DNA from 2 places in the Cupriavidus sp. Met-2 genome. Region 1 is predicted to be linked to the other one. Evidence: riboswitches for the same ligand, from Rfam matches in the RefSeq annotation. Region 1 holds a riboswitch; the other holds the start of a gene.
What was found. A riboswitch is a leader RNA that binds a small molecule or an ion and turns the genes downstream of it on or off. The one in region 1 is predicted to bind glycine.
Positions count from the first base shown of each region.

Region 2: linked by a shared signal. The riboswitch ahead of WD006_RS19640 (D-amino acid dehydrogenase) and the one ahead of gcvT (glycine cleavage system aminomethyltransferase GcvT) in region 1 are both predicted to bind glycine.

Region 1 is NZ_JBBHZL010000008.1:113,959-125,481, forward strand. It holds gene hemN (oxygen-independent coproporphyrinogen III oxidase) at 1-446, opposite strand, end outside; gene WD006_RS18105 (ABC transporter substrate-binding protein) at 682-1,860, shown strand; gene WD006_RS18110 (ATP-binding protein) at 1,884-3,197, opposite strand; gene WD006_RS18115 (response regulator) at 3,202-3,933, opposite strand; gene WD006_RS18120 (UvrD-helicase domain-containing protein) at 4,258-6,345, opposite strand; gene WD006_RS18125 (glycine zipper 2TM domain-containing protein) at 6,639-6,860, shown strand; glycine riboswitch at 7,015-7,102, shown strand; glycine riboswitch at 7,124-7,243, shown strand; gene gcvT (glycine cleavage system aminomethyltransferase GcvT) at 7,351-8,478, shown strand; gene gcvH (glycine cleavage system protein GcvH) at 8,582-8,962, shown strand; gene gcvP (aminomethyl-transferring glycine dehydrogenase) at 9,048-11,523, shown strand, end outside.
Region 2 is NZ_JBBHZL010000009.1:163,399-174,921, forward strand. It holds gene WD006_RS19600 (Dyp-type peroxidase) at 293-1,240, opposite strand; gene WD006_RS19605 (LysR substrate-binding domain-containing protein) at 1,451-2,356, opposite strand; gene WD006_RS19610 (Bug family tripartite tricarboxylate transporter substrate binding protein) at 2,517-3,509, shown strand; gene WD006_RS19615 (DUF1338 domain-containing protein) at 3,567-4,586, shown strand; gene WD006_RS19620 (PLP-dependent aminotransferase family protein) at 4,616-5,839, shown strand; gene WD006_RS19625 (DUF190 domain-containing protein) at 5,849-6,172, opposite strand; gene WD006_RS19630 (PepSY domain-containing protein) at 6,382-6,648, shown strand; gene WD006_RS19635 (cytochrome b/b6 domain-containing protein) at 6,651-7,205, shown strand; glycine riboswitch at 7,240-7,339, shown strand; gene WD006_RS19640 (D-amino acid dehydrogenase) at 7,513-8,781, shown strand; tRNA gene WD006_RS19645 (tRNA-Leu) at 8,845-8,931, opposite strand; gene WD006_RS19650 (diguanylate cyclase domain-containing protein) at 9,008-10,600, opposite strand; gene WD006_RS19655 (hypothetical protein) at 10,731-11,198, shown strand; gene WD006_RS19660 (hypothetical protein) at 11,231-11,523, shown strand, end outside.

The DNA of each region.
Region 1 (11,523 bases):
TCAACAGGATCGAGGAACGTCGGCGTGCCGCCGCCCCAATGCGACTGCATGACCGCGCGGCGCTCGCCAAGCTGCTCGGCGGCCATGGCCATTTCGCGTGCCAGATAGTCGACGTAACGCGCGCTGCGGGTGTGATCCTTGGTGATGATCTTGTTGCAGCCGCAGTAGTAGCAGATGTTCTCGCAGAACGGGATGTGGACGTACAGCGACAGCGGTGCCGGTACGTTCGCACGGCAGGCATCCAGGGCGCGCCGGTAGGCGGCGTCGCCGACTTCACCGTGAAAGCGATCGGCGGTGGGATACGACGTGTAGCGCGGGCCGTTGCCATCGATGCGGCCGGCAAGTTCGCGGAAGTCGGCGAGTGCGGTGCGGTCGAAGGCGGTAGACGAGGATGCGAGGCCGGAAGGAATAGCGGTATCGGGGGTGTCGGACATGGGGGCGGACATGATTGTGGTGCTTTCTAGGCGGAAGTACGTCCGATCCTATGCCTCGCCCGGGAACGCCATCTTGATAAGCATCAAGGCCACGTCATGCGTGCGCCCGCCAGCCCCGCCGACGTGGGGAGCCAAGTCGCGTGCAAGTCACGGGAGCGTCATGAAGCGCCGATAGTCTCGGCCCGGTCTCGCAGCCCTGTGCTGCGCGGCGTCCTTTCTTCGCTCACACCGCTTCCGAACCACTGCCATGCGCCAAGCCCCACCGCAGTCGAAATCGTCATGCGCGCCCGCGTCTGCAGGGCGTCGGCGCACACTTGGCGCACTGGGTTCGCTCGGCGCGTTGTCATCACTGGCTGTAATCGCGCCGCAGACCGCGTTCGCGCAGCCCGCGCCATCGGGCGCGCGCCGCCAGCTTGTCGTCGGCCAACTGGTCGATCGCACCGGCCCGCAGGCCGATCTTTCGCGCGACTACCTGGCCGGCGCGAAGGTGCTGTTCGACGCGTACAACGCGTCCAACGGCAGCCTGCGTATCGTCCACGTCGTGCGCGATGCCGATACGAATCCGCGTGGCGCCACGGCCCAGGCAGTGGCACTGGCCGACAGCGAACATGCCGAAGTGCTGTTCGGGCCCGGCGATGCATTGCTGCCCGCGCTCGCGGCTTCCACCGAACTGTCGCGCCGTGGCGTGCAGATCGTGGCACCGCTGTCGGGGCTCTCGCTGAATGCCGAGAACGTCTGGTTCACGCGCGCCGACTATCAATCCGAACTGGACGCGGCAGTACGTCAGCTACGCGGCTTCGGACTGACCGCGGTAACGCTGGCGGTCTCTCCCGATTTCGCGGCGGGCACGCTCGCTGCAGGCACGCCCTGGCTGTCGCGGCTGGAGAAAGCCATGTCGGTACAGACGGTGCCGCTCACGGGCAACTTCGACGAGAGCGCGCGCCGCATTGCGGCGGGCCGTCCGGGCGCGGTGATCGTCGGCGGCGACACGCTCGCCTACGGCAGCCTGGGTCGCGCGCTGGCTGCGCAGAACTGGTACGGATTCCTGGTGGGGTTGTCGGCTGTCAGCCCGGTGTCGGCGCGTGAAATCCTCGGCACCGGCTATGCGGGCGGAATGGTCGTGACGCAGATCGCGCCGGGGCCGCAGGAATCGACGCTGCGTGTGGTGAAAGAGCATGTAGCGCGCATGAAGCAGTACCTCGACGAACCGCCCTCGCCCGCCACGCTGGCCGGCTACATTGGCGCCGCGTGGCTGGTGCGCGCGGCCAGCGGCATCAAGGCGCCCGGACCGGTAGAGTTGCGTCGCGCGCTGCAGACGCGTGTCGACGTTGGCGATTTCATGCTCGACTTCACGCGCGGACTACGCGGTTCGCAGTACGTGCAATTGGCGCCGATCAACAAGAGCGGTTTGCCCCAACGCGCCTGAGCCACCGATGGGCCGATGCCCCGTCAGGCGCGCGGCAGCACAATGCGCACGCGCAGGCCGCCCTCGGTACGGTTGCTCAGCGTGAGTTCCCCGCCGTGTCGCGCCACGATATCGGCGGCGATCGCCAACCCCATTCCCACACCGCCTGTGGCACGGCTGCGCGACGACTCCACGCGATAGAACGGCTCCAGCACGCGCTGGAGTTCCGCGGGCGGAATACCCGGGCCGTTATCGGACACGTCGATGATCACGCGCTCGGCGCTGTCGGTCAGCACGATATGGGCGGCGCCGCCGTACCGGTGCGCGTTCTCCACCAGATTGACTACCGCGCGGCGCAGTTCGGCCGGGTACGCCAGCAGCGGCACGGCGGTGCCGGAAAGCCGCACGTCCTGGCCCATTTCCTGGGCATCGTCGACGATCGCCTGCAGCAGTGCCAGCACGTCCACGCGCTGGCGCGGGCCGGCGGCATCGTCTCGCTCGCGCAGGTAGTACAGCGTGGCGTCGATCAGTCCGTTCATCTCGGCCAGATCCTGGCGCAGACGGTAGCGCACGTTGTTGTCCTCGATGCGCTCGATGCGCAGGCTCATGCGCGTCAGCGGCGTGCGCAGATCGTGCGACACCGCCGCCAGGAAGCGTGATTGCTGCGCCAGCTGGGTGCGGATGCGCTGCTGCATCAGGTTCAGTGCCCGGGTAGCGTCACGCGCTTCGGCTGGGCCCATCTCCTCCTCCAGCGGCGGCGCGTGGACGTCCTGCGCCAGCCGGTTCGCGCCACTGGCCAGTTGCTGCACGGGCCGCGCCAGCAGACGCGCGCCAACCCACGATGCAATCAGGATGGCCACGAGCTGGAACAACATGCCCAAGTGCGGCGGCCAGAGACCTCGAATATGGAAACCGGACGGTGGCCCAGGTGGCCCAGGTGGTCCGGGCGGCATGAGTACGCCGCCTTTCTGCATGCGGAATGCGTCGGGATGCAGCGGGGGCCCGTCGTTGTCGCCGTCGTCATCGTCATCATTGGGCGGTGGTGGCGGCCCGTGCGGATGGCTGAGCGATGCTAACGCGCCCGGCAGTGGTGCAGGCAATGAGTGGCCGGCCGCCTCGGCTTCCGAGGCGGCGCGGCGCATCCGTTCCATGTAGCGCTCCGAACCCGGGCGCGGGAAGAACCCCTCGATCACGGTCACGCCCAGCACGTGAACAGCAAGCATGATCGCGGCCATCACGAAGAACAGCCGCACGAACATCGAATCGAAGCGCCTTCGGGGCGTCTCCGATGCGCTGGAACGCAATTCGGGCCGCACGATCGGTGGATCGTCCGCCGATGGCGGCATCTGCGCGGCCATGCCGTCAGTGCTCCACGGTGCCCGTGAAGACGTACCCTTCGCCACGCACGGTGCGGATCAGTGCCGAGTCGCGCGGATCGTCACGCAGCTTCTGGCGCAGACGGGACACCAGCAGGTCGATGCTGCGATCGAACACGTCCAGATCGCGTCCACGCGCGGTGTTGATCAGCATCTCGCGATCGAGCACGCGATTGGGATGCTCGATGAATGTCAGCAGCAGCCGGAATTCCGCGTTGGAAAGCGGCACCACCGTGTCCTCGGCATCCACCAGCTGGCGCAGCGTGGTGTTCAGTCGCCATGCCGCGAACCGGACTTCATGCCCGGGCGCAGCCGGCGCCGGACGTCGCACGTCGGCACGGCTGCGACGCAGCACGGTATGGATGCGCGCCACCAGCTCGCGCATCTCGAACGGCTTGGTCACGTAGTCGTCCGCGCCCACCTCGAGTCCCACCACGCGATCGGCCAGTTCCGCGCGGGCGGTCAGCATGATCACAGGCAGGTTGCTGGACTCCCGGATTTCGCGGCACAACGTCAGGCCGTTCTCGCCGGGCAGCGAGAGATCCAGGATGACGAGGTCGTATTCCTGCTTCGACATCGCCGCACGCATGGCAGTGCCGCCTTCGGCACCTTCGGCCTCCATGCCGAATGTGGCGAGGTATTCGGCCAGCATGGCCCGGATTTGTGGGTCGTCGTCGACGATCAGCAGGCGGATTGGCAGAGCGGGGGACAGGTCCATGGCGAGCTTGCGGATGGGAACGGCCGCGGAACCGCGGCCGGATGGAGCACCCAATGTACCAGCTTGCCCATTACAAGCGATGCCGGTTTTGTATCAAACTTGATACGTGCGCAAAACGCCACAAGTAGCGAGAGGCGGAAAAAAACGCCCCCGGTGCTGCCGCATCCGGGAGCGCTCAACAGGGAAGAAGCCGGGCTCGCATGCGCCCAGCACACACCGCAAACCGAAGGGTAGGCGCAGTGTGTCGCGACAGACGTCGAGACGAAAGCGCGCATTCCAATCGTAGAGAGCCGGTCATCGCGAAGCTTGTCCGGCTTGTATCAATCATTCCGCCGCAGGCTTGCCGAGCAGCGCCTTGAGCCCGGCCAGACGATCCTTCGGGCTCATGGCCGGAGTCTCGTCCTTCGGGGCGGGACTGTCCTCGAGCTTCATCTCGGCGATGAAACGCGACGGCTCGCACGCATACGTATCGCGGGCGCGCTTGCGCTTCCTGCACCAGCTGATCTGCAGACTGCGCTGCGCGCGCGTGATGCCCACATACATCAGGCGGCGCTCCTCCTCGATCTTCTCGTCGCCCATTTCCTCGTCCTCGCGCGAGTGAGGCAGGATGCCCTCCTCCACGCCGACCAGGAACACGTGCGGATACTCGAGCCCTTTCGACGCGTGCAGCGTCGACAGTCGCACCGCATCGGGATCTTCCTCGCGGCCTTCCAGCATGCTCATCAGCGCCACGGTCTGCGTAAGCTCGAGCAGGTTCTTGCCTTCGTCGCCGAAACCATCGGCGGTGTCGAATCCGGTGGCTTCGCCCTCGCCTTCCGGCTCGGGACGCGTGCCCTTGCGTTTGAGCCAGTCGAGGAATTCGAGCGTGTTGGTCCAGCGCGATTGCGCTTGCCGTTCGTCGAAGGTGTCGTAGAGGTAGGCCTCGTAGTGGATGCCTTCCATGAGATCGTCGAGCACCACCGTGGCCGGGTCTGTCTTCGCACGATCGGCCAGCCGTACCATCGACTCGCAGAACGTGCGCAGCGGCTCAAGCTGGCGCGGCTGCAGCTTCGCCTCGATGCCACCCATCATGGCCGCCTCGAACAGCGATACCTTGGCCTGGCCCGCGAACGTGCCGAGCACTTCGAGCGTGGTGTTGCCCACGCCACGACGCGGCGTGGTGATCGCGCGGATGAATGCGGGATCGTCGTCGGGGTTGGCGATCAGGCGCAGGTACGCGCAGATGTCCTTGATCTCGGCCTTGTCGAAGAAGCTCTGACCGCCCGAGAGCACATACGGAATGCGCTCGCGGCGCAGGATCTGTTCGAACAGCCGGGCCTGGTGATTGCCGCGATAAAGGATTGCGTAGTCACGGAACTGCGCGCGCCGCTCGAACTTGTGCGCGGACAGCCGGAATACCACTGACTCTGCCTCGTGCTCCTCGTCGTTCATCGGGTGGATCGCGATCGGATCGCCCATGCCGTGTTCCGACCACAGCTTCTTGTCGAACAGCTTCGGGTTGTTGGCGATCACCGCGTTGGCGGCTTCCAGAATCCGCACGGTCGAACGGTAGTTCTGTTCGAGCTTGACCACCTTCAGACTCGGAAAATCGGTCTGCAGCAGGCGCAGGTTGTCGAGCGTGGCGCCACGCCAACCATAGATCGCCTGATCGTCATCACCCACTGCGGTGAACGCCGGCGCGCGCAGATGCGAGCCACCGGCCAGCAGCTTGAGCAACTGGTACTGGCACGCGTTGGTGTCCTGGTATTCGTCGACGAGGAAGTAGCGCAGGCGGTTCTGCCACTTCAATTGCACGGCTTCGTCGCGCGCGAACAATTCGGCGGGCAGGCGGATCAGGTCGTCGAAGTCCACCGCCTGGTACGCGTGCAGCGTGGCCACGTAATTGCGATACACCATCGCGGCCTGGTGCTCGTCGGCATCGCTCGCCTGCGCGAGCGCCGTCTCCGGATCGATCATGCCGTTCTTCCACAGCGAGATCGTGCCCTGCACGCTGCGGATCAGCTTCTTGTCCGTGGTGCCAAGCTGCTCCTGCACCAGGCCGAAGCAGTCATCGGAATCCATGATCGAGAACTGCGGCTTCAGGCCAAGGTGCTCGGCTTCCATGCGCAGGATCTGCACGCCGAGCGAATGGAACGTGCAGACCGTGAGCTGCTTGAGCGGAATCCGCTTGCCCTCGCGCGTGGTCTTGCCCTCCATCAGCTTGCCGATGCGCTCCTGCATCTCCTTGGCCGCCTTGTTGGTGAACGTGACGGCGGCGATGTGGCGCGGCTCGAACCCCTTGTCCTCGATCAGGTGCGCGATCTTCTGCGTGATCACGCGCGTCTTGCCCGATCCGGCACCCGCCAGGACGAGGCATGGCCCGTCGAGATAGCGAACGGCTTCGGATTGCGCGGAATTGAGCCCGTGGGACATGTGATCTTTGATGAGGATTGGCCTGGATCGGCCGAAAAGGCGCGGATGAAGCACACCGGAGCCGGTGCGCCAAAGCTGGCGATGTTAACACGCGCCTCGTGTCACGCGCGTCGTGTCTGGTCGCACCCTGCACGTGTGTCGGAGACCGTCCTACGGCAAGCGTTTCGAGCCCGTAACAATCGTAAGCCGCAGGCACCCGGGGCACGGCATCGGCCTCTCACTTATCACAGCGTGCCGGTATGGCTGGCGCGCGTGGCAGTACTGCATGTCGACAACAAAGCACTGGAGGCCATATGACTACGTTCCGCACGATTTCGAAGCTCACACTGATTGGTGTCACGCTTGCTGCCTTTGGCGGCTGCGCCGACATGACGCCGAAGCAGCGCAACACGGCGATCGGCGCGGGCGTCGGTGCCGTGGGTGGCGCCGTACTGACCGAAGGCAGCGCGCTGGGCACGCTCGGCGGCGCCGCCGTGGGTGGCGTGATCGGTAACGTCACGACCAAGGGTCACTAAGGGTTGTCCCAGGGCCGCTCATCAAGGGCCTGTTACCGGGCGCGATGACGGCCACTGACAGGTTGGCGAGGGCCGCCCGCAACGGGCGACCACGCACGGGACCGGGCCTGCCGCACGAGGTTTGACAAAGGCAGAACGGTCCCGTACATTCACGCGCATCCGGCCGGGAGAGCGCGCAGCGATTGCGCCGCCGAAGGGGTATCACCCGAAAACTCTCAGGCACCATGGACTGGCTGGATCGGCATGCAACATGCACACAATGCATGCCGCACTCTGGAGAGCGACATCCGCTATTGCAAGGCAATGGTGAGCATGTCCACCGAAGGGGCGCACGAAGCACCACGCTTCGTAATCTCTCAGGTATCGAGGACAGAGGGGTCATCCGCGGCAGCGGACTGGTAGCGCATTGGCGCGACCGGACGCTGCGGCGGATGACCCTTTTTTCGTTTTCGAACCACGGTTTTCGAACCGAGCGCCCCCAAGGACATCCATGACGCTCCAGGCCACGCCCCTCAACGCCATCCACCGCGCCCTCGGCGCCCGCATGGTCGACTTCGGCGGTTGGGACATGCCCGTCAACTACGGCTCCCAGATCGAGGAACACAACGCGGTACGCGCCGACGCCGGCATGTTTGACGTCTCCCACATGTGCGTGGTGGACCTGAGCGGCATCCACGCGCGCGCCTTCCTGCGCGGTCTGCTGGCCAACAACATCGACAAGCTGCAAACGCCGGGCAAGGCGCTCTATTCGTGCATGCTCGATGAGAAAGGCGGCGTCATCGACGACCTGATCGTCTACTTCTTTGCCGAGGACCGGTTCCGCCTGGTGGTCAACGCCAGCACTGCCGTCGGCGACATCGAATGGATCCAGTCCCGCAACACGGCCACCGGCAGCGGCGTGACGATCACCCCGCGCCGTGGCGACCTGGCCCCGGCCTGCGTGAGCAAGCTGGCGATTGTTGCAGTGCAGGGCCCGAACGCGCGCCAGAAGGTGTACGACGCATTCCCGTCGACCCAGCCCGCCGACACGCTCAAGCCGTTCAACGCGGTGGTGGTGCACGACGCCGAGATGGGTGAACTGATGGTGGCCCGTACCGGCTACACCGGCGAAGACGGCTTCGAACTCGTTGTGCCGGCGGAGAACGTCGCGGGCATCTGGGAAAAGCTGTCCGCCTCGGGTGTGCGTCCCGCCGGACTCGGCGCGCGCGACACGCTGCGGCTGGAAGCCGGCATGAACCTGTACGGCCAGGACATGGATATCCACACTTCACCGCTCGATGCAGGACTGTCGTGGACCGTCGACCTGCAAAGCGAGCGCGACTTCATCGGCAAGTCGGCGCTGCTGGCCAGCGGCCAGCAAAAGACCTTCGCCGGCCTGATCCTGCGAGACAAGGGTGGCGTGCTGCGCGCGCACCAGAAGGTCATCACTCCGGCCGGCGACGGCGAAATCACCAGCGGCACATTCAGCCCGTCGCTGTCGCAGTCGATCGCCTTTGCCCGCCTTCCCCGCGACATTGCCCCCGGCACCGAGGTGCAGGTGGAGATTCGCGACCGCAAACTGACCGCGACTGTGGTTAAACTGCCGTTTGTGCGCAATGGCAAGGCACTCGTGAGCTGAGGCATCGCCCGGCTTCACACCAACGGTCGCCCTTACATCCCCCCGGCGGGCTAGCCAGGGGGATGCCTGAAACAAGAAACACACTGCATTCCGGAGAACCTCAATGAATTTCCCCGCTGACCTGAAGTACACCGAGTCGCACGAATGGGTGCGCGTCGAGTCCGACGGCACGCTGACGATCGGCATCACCGATCACGCGCAGGACGCGCTCGGCGACATCGTCTTCCTGGAACTGCCCGAAGTGGGCAAGTCGGTCGGCGCCGGCGACGCGCTTGCCGTGGTGGAATCGGTAAAGGCCGCCTCCGACATCTACGCCCCGGTGGCTGGCGAAGTGATCGCCGTGAACGAAGCCGCCTCGGCCTCGCCGGAATCGGTCAACGCCAATGCGTTCGACGCCTGGCTGTTCAAGCTGAAGCCGGCCAACAGCGACGACGTGAACGGCCTGATGAGTGCCGACGCCTACAAGGCCAGCGTCGGCGCCTGAGCCCCGACACCCCAACTGATTCGATGCCGCAAACGCGGCGGCCAGGCTGACCACCTGCCGCCGCGCCCCCACGAGATTCCTTGCCATGAACGCCCCGCTCCCCATGAACGCTGCCGCCCAAGGTGCCCGGCCCACGCTGGCCGAACTGGAGGCGCGCGACGCCTTCGCCGCCCGTCATATCGGCCCCGATTCCGCCGAACAGCAACACATGCTCAAGGTGCTCGGCTTCGAGAGCCGCGCCGCGCTGATCGACGCCGTGGTGCCCGCCGCGATCCGCCGCCGTGACGGCATGTCGCTGGGCGAATTCACCGCACCGCTGACCGAGGAGGCCGCGCTCGGCCGCCTGCGCGCGCTGGCGGGCAAGAACCGCGTGCTCAAGAGCTTCATTGGCCAGGGCTACTACAACACGCTCACGCCGGGCGTCATCCTGCGCAACATCTTCGAGAACCCGGCGTGGTACACCGCGTACACGCCGTACCAGCCCGAAATCTCGCAAGGTCGTCTGGAAGCGATGCTGAACTTCCAGCAGATGATCACTGACCTGACCGGCCTGGATATCGCCAACGCGTCGATGCTCGACGAAGGCACCGCTGCCGCCGAGGCGATGACGCTGCTGCAGCGCGTGAACAAGCACGCCTCGAACACGTTCTACGTGGCTGAAGACGTCCTGCCGCAAACGCTGGAAGTGGTTCGCACGCGCGCCCTGCCGCTCGGCATCGAGGTCAAGGTCGGCCCCGCCGCCGACGCCGCGCAGGCCCATGCCTTTGGCGTGCTCCTGCAGTACCCGGGCGTCAATGGCGATGTGGCCGACTACCGCGCGATTGCCGAAGCCGTGCACGCCTCCGGTGGCCGCGTCGTGGCCGCTGCCGACCTGCTGGCGCTGACGCTGATCGCCGCGCCGGGCGAATGGGGCGCCGACGTGACCGTGGGCAACTCGCAGCGCTTTGGCGTGCCGCTCGGCTTCGGTGGCCCGCACGCGGGCTACATGGCCGTGAAAGATGAATTCAAGCGCTCGATGCCGGGCCGTCTGGTCGGCGTGACGATCGACGCGCAAGGCAACAAGGCCTATCGTCTGGCGCTGCAGACGCGCGAACAGCACATCCGCCGCGAGAAGGCCACGTCGAACATCTGCACGGCGCAGGTCTTGCTGGCCGTGATGGCGTCGATGTACGCGGTCTACCATGGTCCACAGGGCCTCAAGCGCATCGCCCAGCGCGTGCATCGCCTGACCGCCACGCTGGCCGCCGGCCTGAAGACGCTGGGGCATACGCCGCTGAACGCTACGTTCTTCGACACGCTGACGCTGGAGACCGGCTTCAACACCGACGCGTTCCACGCATCGGCCACGGCCCGTGGCATCAACCTGCGCCACGTGGACGCCACCCGCATCGGCATTTCGTTCGATGAAACCGCATCGCGCGACGACGTGATCGCGCTGTGGGAAATCTTCGCGCACGGCAAGGCCGTGCCCGACTTCGACACGATCGAAGCCTCGGTGCAGGACGGCTTCCCGGCGACGCTGGCGCGCCAGAGCGCGTACCTCACGCACCCGGTGTTCAACACGCACCACGCCGAACACGAGATGTTGCGCTACCTGCGTGCGCTGGCCGACAAGGACCTCGCGCTCGACCGCACGATGATCCCGCTGGGCTCCTGCACCATGAAGCTCAACGCCACCAGCGAGATGATCCCGGTGACGTGGCCCGAGTTCAGCAACATCCACCCGTTCGCGCCGCTCGACCAGACCGTCGGCTATCGCGAAATGATCGACCAGCTTGAGGCGATGCTGTGCGCCGCCACCGGCTACGCCGCGGTGAGCCTGCAGCCGAACGCCGGTTCGCAGGGCGAGTACGCGGGCCTGCTGATTATCCATGCCTATCACGCGAGCCGTGGCGAAAGCCATCGCGATATCTGCCTGATCCCGTCGTCCGCGCACGGCACCAACCCGGCGTCGGCGCAGATGGCCGGCATGAAGGTGGTGGTGGTGGCCTGCGACGAGAACGGCAACGTCGATCTGGCGGATCTGGCCAAGAAGGCCGAGCAGCACAGCAAGAACCTGGCCGCGATCATGATCACCTACCCGTCCACGCACGGCGTGTTCGAGCAGGGCGTGCAGCAGATCTGCGACATCGTGCACAAGCACGGCGGGCAGGTCTACGTTGACGGCGCGAACATGAACGCGATGGTCGGCGTGGCCGCGCCGGGCCAGTTCGGTGGCGACGTGTCCCACCTGAATCTGCACAAGACGTTCTGCATTCCGCACGGCGGTGGCGGCCCGGGCGTCGGCCCGGTGGCGGTGGGCGCGCATCTGGCGGACTTCCTGCCGAACCAGGACAGCGTCGGCTATCGTCGCGACGAGAACGGCATCGGCGGTGTCTCGGCCGCGCCGTTCGGCTCGGCCAGCATCCTGCCGATTTCGTGGATGTATATCGCGATGATGGGCTCGGCCGGCCTGACCGCCGCCACCGAGAACGCGATCCTGACGGCCAACTACGTGGCCCGGCGTCTGTCGCCGCACTTCCCGGTGCTCTACACGGGCCAGCACGGCCTGGTGGCGCACG
Region 2 (11,523 bases), on a different contig from region 1:
ACACCGCGAACAATGATGGAGTCCATGCTATTAGTGTGGGTATTACGGGAGTATGGCAGGGTCGGTTTTCTTGGTGCGAATCGGATCCGGTGGCGTCTGAAGTGGCCTTGGCGCGCTGCGGCAGTTCCAGCACCTGCTCGCTGAACACGTCAGTCGATTCAACGATTGGCGCTCGGCCTCGACGGACATGCCGAGGCCATCATCATCGTCGCGGCCCGCGCCGGGCTCCATGCCATCAAAGAAGCAGGACAGGCCACTTCCCAGCCCGCAGCCCCGCTTCGAGGCCAGTGGTCTATGGGTTGCGTTCCGCGAGCGCTTCGAGCAGCGCTTGAGACGGCACGAAGAACAGGCTTCCGGTGACTGCCTTGCTGTAGTCGAGCAGCCTGTCGTAATTGCCCGGTGGACGCCCGACGAACATGTTCTCGAGCATCTGCTCGATCGGCGCGGGCGAGCGCGCGTAGCCGATGAAATAGGTGCCAAACTCGCCCTTGCCGGGTGAGCCGAACGGCATGTTGTCACGCAGGATCTTCACTTCCTTGCCGTCCTCTTCCAGCGTCGTCAGCGAGCTGTGCGAGCACGTCGGCTTGACCGACTCATCGAGTTCGATGTCGGACAACTTGGTCCGCCCGATGATGCGCTCCTGCGCCTCGACGGAAAGCTCGTTCCAGCCGGTCATGTCATGCAGGTACTTCTGCACGATCACGTAGCTGCCGCCTGCGAACGATAGGTCCTCGTCACCGATGATCGTGAAATCCACAGCTTCGCGATCCACCGGATTCTCAGTGCCGTCGACAAAGCCCACCATGCTGCGCATGTCGAAGTAGCGGAAGCCATGCACTTCGTCGACCACGGTCACCGCCGCGCCGAGCCGGCCGATCAACTGGGTCGCGAGTTCGAAGCACAGATCCATATGTTCCGCGCGGATATGCAGCAGCAGATCGCCCCGCGTGGCCACGGCGCGTCGATCGCCGGCGCCGAACTCGCGGAATGCATGTAGCGATGCGGGACGCGGGCCCCCGAACAGCGTATCCCAGGCGTCGGTGCCAAAGCCGCAGACACATGACAGATTGCCGCCCGGCACACGTTTGCCGACGGACCGCACGAGCGCTGCGACATCCGCGCACCAGGCACGCACGGTCGCGGCGTGCTCGGCACCGGGCGTCAGCGTCGCGACGATGAAGATCGCGCTGCGGGTAATGGGTTGATAGACGGCCTGGGGTTCGATCGGGTCGTTTGGCATGGGGGAGTGAGTATGGTTATAGCTTCAGACGCTGACTGCGCGAGACAGTCTTCAAGACTAGAACACGTGCCCTAGTTGTGAAAGCCACACCTTGGCATGGGTTTCCGGGACCACGACCATGTTCCGAGCCCCATCGTATACGGCACTCAAGCCTTGGCGCAACGCGAAGTCACAACGCAAAGTCACAAGGTCGTTCCCTCGAGGCTCCCTCTATGTCGCAACGCCCACGAACTCGCCCGCTGCTTCCAGCAACCATTCGCGCAGGTGCCCCATCGCATCGCTCATTGGCTGCGTGTCGGGCACCACGAGGTAGTACGCACTCGTCGCGCGCAGTGATCGCGCCACGGGTGTCACCAGCAGCCCGCGCGTCAGGTACTCATCCACCAGGAAACGCGGCACCAACCCGACGCCAAGCCCCGCGCGGGCCGCGCTGATGACCATGCTGTGGTGGTCATAGCGCGCGCCGCGCAGCGCATTGACATCGTCAATGCCGGCGGCCTCCATCCATTGCTTCCAGCCGAAGCTGCGCGTGACCAGGTGCAGTAGCGGCGATCGCGCGATGTCGTTGACGCTGACCCGCTTCTTGCCGCCGAAAAAGTCCGGATGGCAGACGGCGACCGACTCCTCGCCGAACATCCGGTCCACCCGCGCGCCCGGATAGACCGCCTCGCCGAAGTGGATCGCCGCGTCGTACGGCGTGCCCTCAAACAGGAACACATCCGACTGCGCGCGGATGTTGACGATGACCTGCGGGTGGCGGGCATAGAAACCCGGCAGCCGTGGAATCAGCCACTCGACGGCCAGTGTTGGCACGCACGCCAGTTCCACCGTGCCACCCACACCTTCGTGCGCCATGATGTCCAGCGTGTCGCGCTGCAGCTTGCGCAGCATCTCGCGCACCTGGCGGCTGTAGAGCACCCCCGCCGCCGTCAGCGTGATGCGCTGGTTGGCCCGGTGAAAAAGCTGCACGCCAAGCAGGCTTTCCAGCGAGGCGATCTGGCGCGATACCGCGCTCTCCGTGATGTACAGATCCGCCGCCGCGCGCCGCAGATTCAGATGCAGCGCCGCCGCGTCGAAGGCACGCAGGTTGGACAGGCTCGGAAGACGTTGGCGCATGGGGTGGGGGAGGGACTTGTTGACTAAAAGTCATCATCCTATACCGAAATTTCGCTTGAAACCGTCAGCTTGATGAGGAACGATTCGAACTCGCACCGCCGCGCCCCCTCTTAACGCGGCACCCCAGAACGAACAAAGACAAGCAGGACAGGGAGACAACATGAAGCGTTTGATCAGCGCCCTCGCAGCTGCCGGCCTCGCATTCGGCGCGGCCGTTCCCGGCATCGCCGCCGCCCAGGAATTCCCGGCCAAACCCGTACGCATCATCGTGCCGTATCCACCGGGCGGCACCACCGACATGGTGGCGCGCCTGATCGGCGACCAGCTCGCGATCCAGTGGAAGCAAACCGTCCTCGTCGACAACCGCCCCGGCGCAGGCGGCATCGTCGGCACCGGCACGGCGGCCAAGTCCCCGGCCGACGGCTACACGCTGCTGATGGGCTCGGTGGGCGAGTTCGGCATCAATCCGACGCTGTACAAGAAGCTGCCCTACGACGCCGCCGCCGACTTCGTGCCGGTGACGATGGTCGCCAAGGTGCCGAACGTGGTCGTGGTGTCGCCGGCCTTCGCCGAGCGTGCCCATGTGCAGACGCTGGGCGAACTGATCGCCTATCTGAAGGCGCATCCCAAGCACGTGAACATGGCATCGGCCGGCAATGGCACCTCCACGCACCTCGCGGGCGAACTGTTCCAGCGCATGACTGGCACGGAGATGAGCCACGTCGCCTACAAGGGCAGCAGCCCGGCTATCGCCGACCTGATGGGCGGCAGCGTCGATGTGATGTTCGACAACCTGCCGGCATCGCTGCCGTTCATCCGTTCCGGCAAGCTCAAGGCACTGGCAGTGACCACGCCGGCACGCTCGTCTGCGCTGCCCAACGTGCCGACCGTCGCCGCCGCCGGTCCGGTGCCAGGCTTCGACGCCAGCCCGTGGTTCGGCCTGCTCGCGCCGCGTGGTACCCCTGCAGCCGTTGCGCAGAAGATTAGCCAGGACCTGACACGCGTGCTCGGCGAGCCCGCCGTGCAAGCCAAGATGCGCGAACTCGGCGCCGAACCGGCACCGAGCACGCCCGACGCCTTCGCCGAGGTTCTAAAGAAGGATCGCCAGAAATGGGGCGACATCGTCCGACTGTCCGGCGCCTCGGTGGACTGAAAACCACCCACATTATTCCAACTGCTTCTCCGCGCGTCCCCCGCGCGGCACCTCATCATGATTTCCAACGTCACCTCGCTCGTTTCCCTTAGCCTTGGCACCGAAGCCGCCGCGCGGCTCTCGCAACTGGTGGCCATGCCCACGCTGCCGGCCGGCAAGCTGGGTCACCCCACGCGCGCCGAAATCGCTCATGCGCTGAACCTGGTGCTGTTCGCCGGCATCCTGGATCGCGTGCCCACTGGCAAGGCCTACACGGAGGATGTAGCGGCCACGGGCGGCAAGGTGCACTTCGATCACGGCGCGCTGCGCACCGTCCGCTGGCAAGAGAACGGCGCCTTGCCCGCAGGCGAGGCAGCCTTCACGCGTATCCTGCGCCCGCTTGGCTACCGCCTCAATGGCACGTATCCGCTCGACCGCATCGGCATGACGGGCCGCTCGTATGCCCACGCCGACGCGCCGGAGGAAATCGCGCAGTTCTTCCTCAGCGAATTCCATCCCGAGCGCTACAGCGAGGACTTCCAGCAAGCCGTGAGCCGCGTCGTCGGCAACTCCGCCGATCCGCTCACGCCGCGCGCGCAGTCGCTACTGTGGGAACTGGAACGTGACGGCGCGCTGCCGCTGGCCGATGCCGGGGAACTGATCGACCTGCTGGCCCGCTGCTTCGAGCGTCAGCACGCCACGCCGCACCTGAACGACTACGAACGCCTGCTGGCCGAGTCGTCGGAGATGGCATGGATCGCCACCGAAGGAAATGCGTTCAACCATGCCACCGACCGCGTGGAGGATGTCTTCGCGGTATCGGACGAACAGAAGCGTGTGGGCCGCCCCATGAAGGAAAAGGTCGAGGTGTCGCAAAGCGGCCGCGTGAAGCAGACCGCGTTCCGCGCCGATCCGGTGCGCCGCGCGTTCGTTGGCGCCAGCGGTGACGAGGTGGTGCGCGAGGTACCAGGTTCGTTCTACGAATTCATCACGCGTGATCGCTACGTGGACGAGGCACAGGCCATCACGCGCACGGACCTGGGCTTCGACGCCGGCAATGCGCAGGGCATCTTCAAGATGACCGCGGCGGCCTGCTGAAGCACGACGTCCGCAACCACGAGCACGCCATGACCGCCTACCCCTTCGTTCCCGCGCTACGCGAGCCGCAAGGCTCGCCGATCCGCGAGCTGTTCAAGTATCTCTCCGACCCGGAGATGATCTCGTTCGCCGGCGGCTATCCGTCCGCCGCGCTGTTCGACGTGGAAGGCATCGGCGCGGCATCCGCGCAGGCATTGCGTGAACGTCCTGCCGAGTGCCTGCAGTACGGTGCCACGGAGGGCACGCCTGCGCTGCGCAAGGCGCTGGCGGCCCTGATGGCGGAGCGTGGCGCGGCCGTCGCCATGGACGAACTGCTGATCACCAGCGGCTCGCAACAGGGCTTCGATTTTCTCGTGCGCGCGCTGGTGGAGCCGGGCAGCCTTGTGCTGGTGGAGGAACCCACCTACTCGGCGACGCTGCAGGCACTGCGGCTGGCCGGCGCTGACGTGCGTGGCGTGCCGTCCGACCATGACGGCATGAACGTCGACGCACTGGAGGCGATGCTCGCAGACGCGCCGGCACGTCCGCGCATGATCTACACGGTGCCGACCTTCGCCAATCCAACCGGCGCCACGCTCTCACCCGCGCGCCGGCTTCAATTGCTGGAACTGGTGGCACGGCACGAGATCGTGCTGGTCGAGGACGATCCTTACGGCGCGCTAAGCTTCGACGGTCCGCCGCCGCCATCGCTGCTCGCGCTGTGCGATCAGGTGTCCGGCGCGCGCCCGTGGCTCGTGCATCTCGCAAGCCTGTCGAAGACGCTGGCACCAGGACTGCGGCTGGGCTGGATGGTGGCCGCGCCGGAGATCGTGCGTCGCGCGGTGATCGCCAAGCAGGTGTCGGACCTGTGCACGCCGCCATGGCTGCAACTGACCGCCGCGCATTACCTTCAGGCCAGAAACCTGCCCGGGCAGATCGCGCGGGAAGTGGCGGTCTATCGCGACAAACGCGATCGGCTGACGACGGCGTTGCACCAGGCGTTCGGCACGCGCATCCGGTTTGCGGATCCCGCCGGGGGCATGTTCCTGTGGGTATCCGTGGACGGCATCGACGATGCGGCTGCGCTGCTGCCCCATGCCATCGCAGAGAAAGTGCTGTTCGTGCCGGGCACAGGCTTCTACGCCGAGCGTCGCGCGCGCCCCGCGTTCCGGCTGTCGTTCGTGGGCGCCGACCCGGCGCAGATCGAAGAAGGCGTGGCGCGGCTTGCCCGGGCCGCAGCGCGTGCCGGGGTATCCGTCGTCAATCCGGACTGAGCCAGGCGCTCAGACATCCAGCGTACCGACGAAGCCGAACTCGACCGGCGTCTTCGCATAGAAGAGGCGGATGTCTTCGTGACGCAAGCGCTCCAGCAGCGCCTCCACCTCTTCGACGGTGGCGACCACAGTCACCTCTTCCGGCCGATCGGCTAATTCGATGAAGTGCCAGGAATGAAAGCGATGGTCGTGCCCGATTCCCTCCGCCGCCACCGTGTGTGTGGCACCGCGAATCTGCATCTCCCGCATCACCTGCATCAACCAGTGCGATAGCTGCTTGCCGTGATGGCGCCGACCTTCCTGTGTGTAGAAGGTGAGTTGATAGCCCTGCATGACATCTCCCTGCGGGTCCGGATTGGCCAGAAGCTGGAGCCCCCCCACGTGGCCATTTCATCGTATGCCAGGGGGCAGCAATGGTCCAAGACCAGCTGCCGGGCCGAGAGCGCCCGGCACCCCCTGGGAAACCCGGTGTTGAGAATAGCTCTCATTCTGAGTTAGGATGCCGCCATCGCCCCTTGCGGGGCTTATTGCCGGAGAAGTTCATGCAGAAGATTGCCGCTTTCCTCGTTGCCGGAGTGTTCTCGACCGCCGCTTTCGCCGGCGCCAACTGCGCCAAGCACCCGAAATCCGAATGGATGCCGGAAGCCGATGCCAAGGCCAAGATCCAGGAACAGGGCTACAACATCAAGAAGTTCAAGGTGGACGGCAATTGCTACGAGATCTACGGTACGACCAAGGATGGCAAGAAGGCCGAAATCTACTTCGACACCAAGACGCTTGAAATCGTCAAATCGGAAATCGGCAGCTAAGCATGTCGGCGCCCGCGGACCGGACGAACGCCCCCGACACGATTCGCGTCTGGGACGTGGTCGTGCGTTTCACGCACTGGAGCGTAGCGGCCATCGTCTGCTTTGACCTCGTCCAGGACTCCGGAGACAAGGTGCACCGAACCCTCGGCTACATCGCCGCGGGGCTGGTGCTGTTCCGGGTCTTGTGGGGCTTCATCGGCAGCCAGCCTGCGCGTTTCCGCACGTGGCTGCCACGTCCGTCCGCCGTGCTGGCCTATGGCAAGGCACTGATCGCCGGCCGCGCGCCGCGCCATGTCAGCCATACGCCGCTGGGCGCCGTCGCCATGCTGGCCATGTGGACGCTGATCCTGGCGCTGGCCGTCACCGGCTGGATCTCGCGTCTCGATGCGTTCTGGGGCGAGGATTTGCCAGTCGACATCCACCGCTGGCTGGCGAACGCGCTGCTGGCGCTGGTGATCCTTCATGTGGCCGCAGCCATCGTCATGAGCATCAAGGGCCGCGAGAACCTCGTCGCTGCCATGATCACGGGCCGCAAGCCACGTGATCCGCGCCGCTAGCGGATTTCTATGGCATAGTTGCCATCGTTTTACCCCGCGTGTATCGGGAGAGTCTGTGCCAGCCGCCCGGCCGACACGGCGCCGAAGGAGCAACCGCCCCGGAAACTCTCAGGCAAAAGGACCGGTACCCGCCATTGAACTCTGAAGAACCCCGGCTTGCACGTCAGCCGGCGGTACCGAAGGAGCAAGCGGCACGCGTATTGTTCGTGTGCCGCGAATCTCTCAGGTCAAGGACAGAGGGGGCGTCCGCAACCGCGCATGGTGCGCGGCGGACTGCCATCCCACGACGTCATGAAAGACCTTCGACATGAAATCCATCGCAGTGATCGGCGGCGGCATCACCGGCGCCACGACGGCTTACGCCCTGGCCAAACGCGGGTTCTCCGTCACCCTGTTCGAACGGCACCGCTATGCGGCCATGGAAACCTCGTTCGCCAACGGCGGACAGCTCTCCGCCTCCAACGCGGAAGTCTGGACGCACTGGTCCACGCTGGCCAAGGGCCTGAAGTGGATGCTGCGCAACGACGCGCCGCTGCTCGTCAACCCGCGCCCGACCTGGCACAAGCTGAGCTGGTTCGCCGAGTTCATCGCATCGATCCCGCATTACCGCCGCAACACGGTGGAGACCACGCGGCTTGCCATTGCCGCGCGCCAGCACCTGTTTGCGTGGGCGGAGGCGGAGGGCATCGACTTCGACCTCAAGCGGCGCGGCATCCTGCATATCTATCGGGACAAGGCGGGCTTCGATCACGCAGGGCAAGTCTCGAAGCTCCTGGCCAAAGGCGGACTCGAACGGCGCGCGGTGACCCCGGACGAGATGCGAAGCATCGAGCCGACGCTGGCAGGTCAGTACTACGGCGGCTACTACACCGAAAGCGACTCTACCGGCGACATCCACAAGTTCACCACCGGTATCGCTGCGGCGGCGCGCAGACTGGGCGTCCAGATGCTGTACAACCAGGACGTGAGCACCGTGTCGACCAGCGGCCGGCGAGTGACGATCGTCTCTGCTGACGATGGCCAGACGACATCGCGCGAATTCGACGCAGTGGTCGTCTGCGCCGGCGTTGCCAGCCGCGATTTCGCGCGGCAGCTCGGAGATCGCGTGAATATCTATCCGGTCAAGGGCTATTCGATCACGGTCAACCTCAACGACGCCGAAAGCCAGGCCTCTGCGCCCACGGTCAGCCTGCTCGACGACGAAACCAAGCTTGTCACCAGCCGTCTGGGCGTGGACCGATTCCGCATAGCCGGCACCGCCGAGTTCAACGGCGTCGACCGCGACATCCGCGCCGATCGCATCCGTCCGCTGATCGACTGGGTCCATGCTTGCTTCCCCGGCGTCAGCACCCGTAGCGTGGTGCCCTGGGCGGGGTTGCGGCCGATGATGCCGAACATGATGCCGCGCGTTGGCAGGGGCCATGCCGCTAACGTGTTCTACAACACAGGGCATGGGCATCTCGGCTGGACGCTGTCCGCCGTGACGGCCGAGATGGTGGGGGATGTCTTGCGCCACGCCGCCACGGCGCAGCAAGGGCGCGTGGGCGTTGGCGGATTGGTGGTGGGCAACGGCTGAGGGAAGCCCTTCTTTCCGGGCCAAAAACGAAAAAAGCCCCGCTTGCGCGGGGCTTTTCGAATCTGGTGCCCAGAAGAGGACTCGAACCTCCACAGTGTTGCCACCGCTAGGACCTGAACCTAGTGCGTCTACCAATTCCGCCATCTGGGCGATGCGAGCCGCGAATTCTACAGAAGCCTGAGGAATTTGCAAGCCCCCGTGTGAATTCTCTCGCATTCCTCCCAGGTCAGTTGCCGCGCAGCTCCAGATAGAGCCCGCCATCGACCACGTAGCGGTTCCGGCCCGCCCGCTTGGCGCGGTACATGGCGCTGTCGGCGCGATGCAGCAGTGGCTCGAGGCGCGGCGCGTCGGGCACGGCGCAGACCGCGCCGACGCTGATCGTCACGAACGGCTGCACCGGCGTGCCATGGTGGGGAATGCCAAGCTCGCGTACCACTGCCACCATCCGACGTGCGATGGTTCGCGTCTCCTCGGACGTGGAATCCGGCAGCACCACGGCAAACTCCTCGCCACCCAGGCGGGCGCAAAACTGCGTGCCATCGAGCACGCAGGTCAAGGCCGTCGCGACCTGCCGCAGGCACTCGTCGCCGCGCGGATGGCCATAGAGATCGTTGAACTGCTTGAACAGGTCGACATCCAGAATCAGCAGGCCGATTTCCGTGCCGCGTTCGTAGGCGCGTGTCACCGCGGCATGCGACTCGCGCTGGAAGTAGCGACGATTCGGAATGCCGGTCAGGGCATCGACGTCGAGGTCCGCCTGGGCGCGCGACAGCTCCTGCGCGGTCTGCCCAAGCTGCATGGCCAGCGCCTGCTCGCGCGACTGATAGCGGCTGATATCGCGCATGAACACGAGCTTGCCGATTGGCTTGCCATCCATCCGGCAGACGGGCTCCACCATCAGTTCGTACTGCGCGCCCTGGGGAATCCCGGGATTCGTGCCGACGTCTTCGGCAGTGGCCGGCGAAGACAGCAAGTCCTGCCACGTGGCAGGCGCCACCTCGCCTTGCGCCAGTTCCGGCAACATGCGCGCCGCTGCGGGGTTGAACTCGACGATGGTGCCGTCCAGGCCGAGGATCACGCAGCCTTCGCGGATGGTGTCGAAAACACGCAGCCGCGCGTAGTGCCCGACATCGTCCAGATGCGATCGCAGCGCACAGAACCAGACCAGCACCGTCATGACCGAGAACGTGGCCGGTGTAAGATCACCGCCGAGCGGGCCAGTCAGGCGCTCCAGATAGGCGAGATGAAAAACAAGCGGCAGCGCCAGGCCGCACGCCAGGATATTCCGCCCGCGCACCGACAACGCCGCGTTCGGCACCTTGGCCGTGATGAGGAAGTACAGGCTCAGTCCGAGCAGCGCATAGGTCCACGCCGCCATGATCGTGTAGCCGATACCGTGGTGGAATACGGCACCGGGTGATACACCGGGGGGCATCAGTTCGATCGAGGTCCAGACCAGATGGTGACGCTCATTGGTGAACACGAGCACGACCGACAGGACCGCCGCCATCACGGGCACCCATAGCTTCGACCAGGGCACCACGAAATGCGGCCGGCTGACATGGATCATCGCCACGAGCCAGCCAATTGGCACGGCCACGATGCCGAGGTACTGGAGCTTCGCCCAGAAGATGCGCCCGGCCATGTCCGATTCGCTGATCTCGAGCAACCGTCCGCCGCTCCAGACCACCACGCCCCCGGCCAGCAGCAGGAACGCCCTGACCGTAGGGTCGTCACGGCGCGGCCAGGCGGCAATGGCCATGCCCACGCTGCACACCACGGCGATGGTCAGACAAAGGACGAGAGGATACGATGGCATGGAAGGTCGGCCGAACCAGATCGGGGCCCCGACTGGCTGTGCGGGGCGAACCATTATAGGCTTGCGCAGTCCGACACTGGCGCGGCGCCCGGTGGCGCCGCCAATGCACAACACATCCGGAAAACCGAACGTGCCAATCATTCTCCTGGGGCTGGCGTTACTGGCTGCCTTTGTCTACGGCGTCGTGCAGCTCTACCTGAAGGTAGCCGCCGCTTACGGCGCGATCGCCGGCACCGCCGCAGTGGTTGCGCTGCTTGCCGCCCTGACCGCGCTGGCCGTGCGCTGGCTGCAACGCTATCGGGCCATCCACGGCAAGCGTGTCAACGGCGAGCGAGTGCTCGCGCTGACCGGAGACTGGGGTAGCCTGAGGCTCGACGCCGAGCGCAAGAACGGTGTCCTGGAGATGAATGGCCGGCGTGTCGTGCTGATCTTCGCCGATATCGGCGAGGCCCGCGCCGTTGCCGCCGATGGCAAGTGGCACATTGCGCTGACGCTGCACCACCACACGCCCGCAGACTGGAAGATCCCCGTCGCGGACGGCAGCACCGCCAACCGCTGGAGCAAGATCTTCACGCTGGCGGCAGCGCAGAAACTCTAGAAATCGCTGTTATCTTCACAAGGAGCCTCCGCATGACTCGATCGAACCGCCAATTGAAGCGACTGACCACCGCCAGTGCTGTCGCGCTCGTCGCCATGGTGGCCGGTTGCGCGTCGCAACCGCCGGCAGAACCGATTCCGAACCCGGGCCCCCAGGGTGGCCGTGGCACGCCGGAAGGTTGCCAGGCCGACAAGCTGGGCGACGAGGCGCTGATCGGCAAGACCGAAGCCGAGGCCGCCGCCCTGCTCAAGGGATGTGCCTGGCGCTTTGGCAGCCGCGATGGCCAGAGCCTGCCGGCCACGATGGACTACAACCCGCAGCGCCG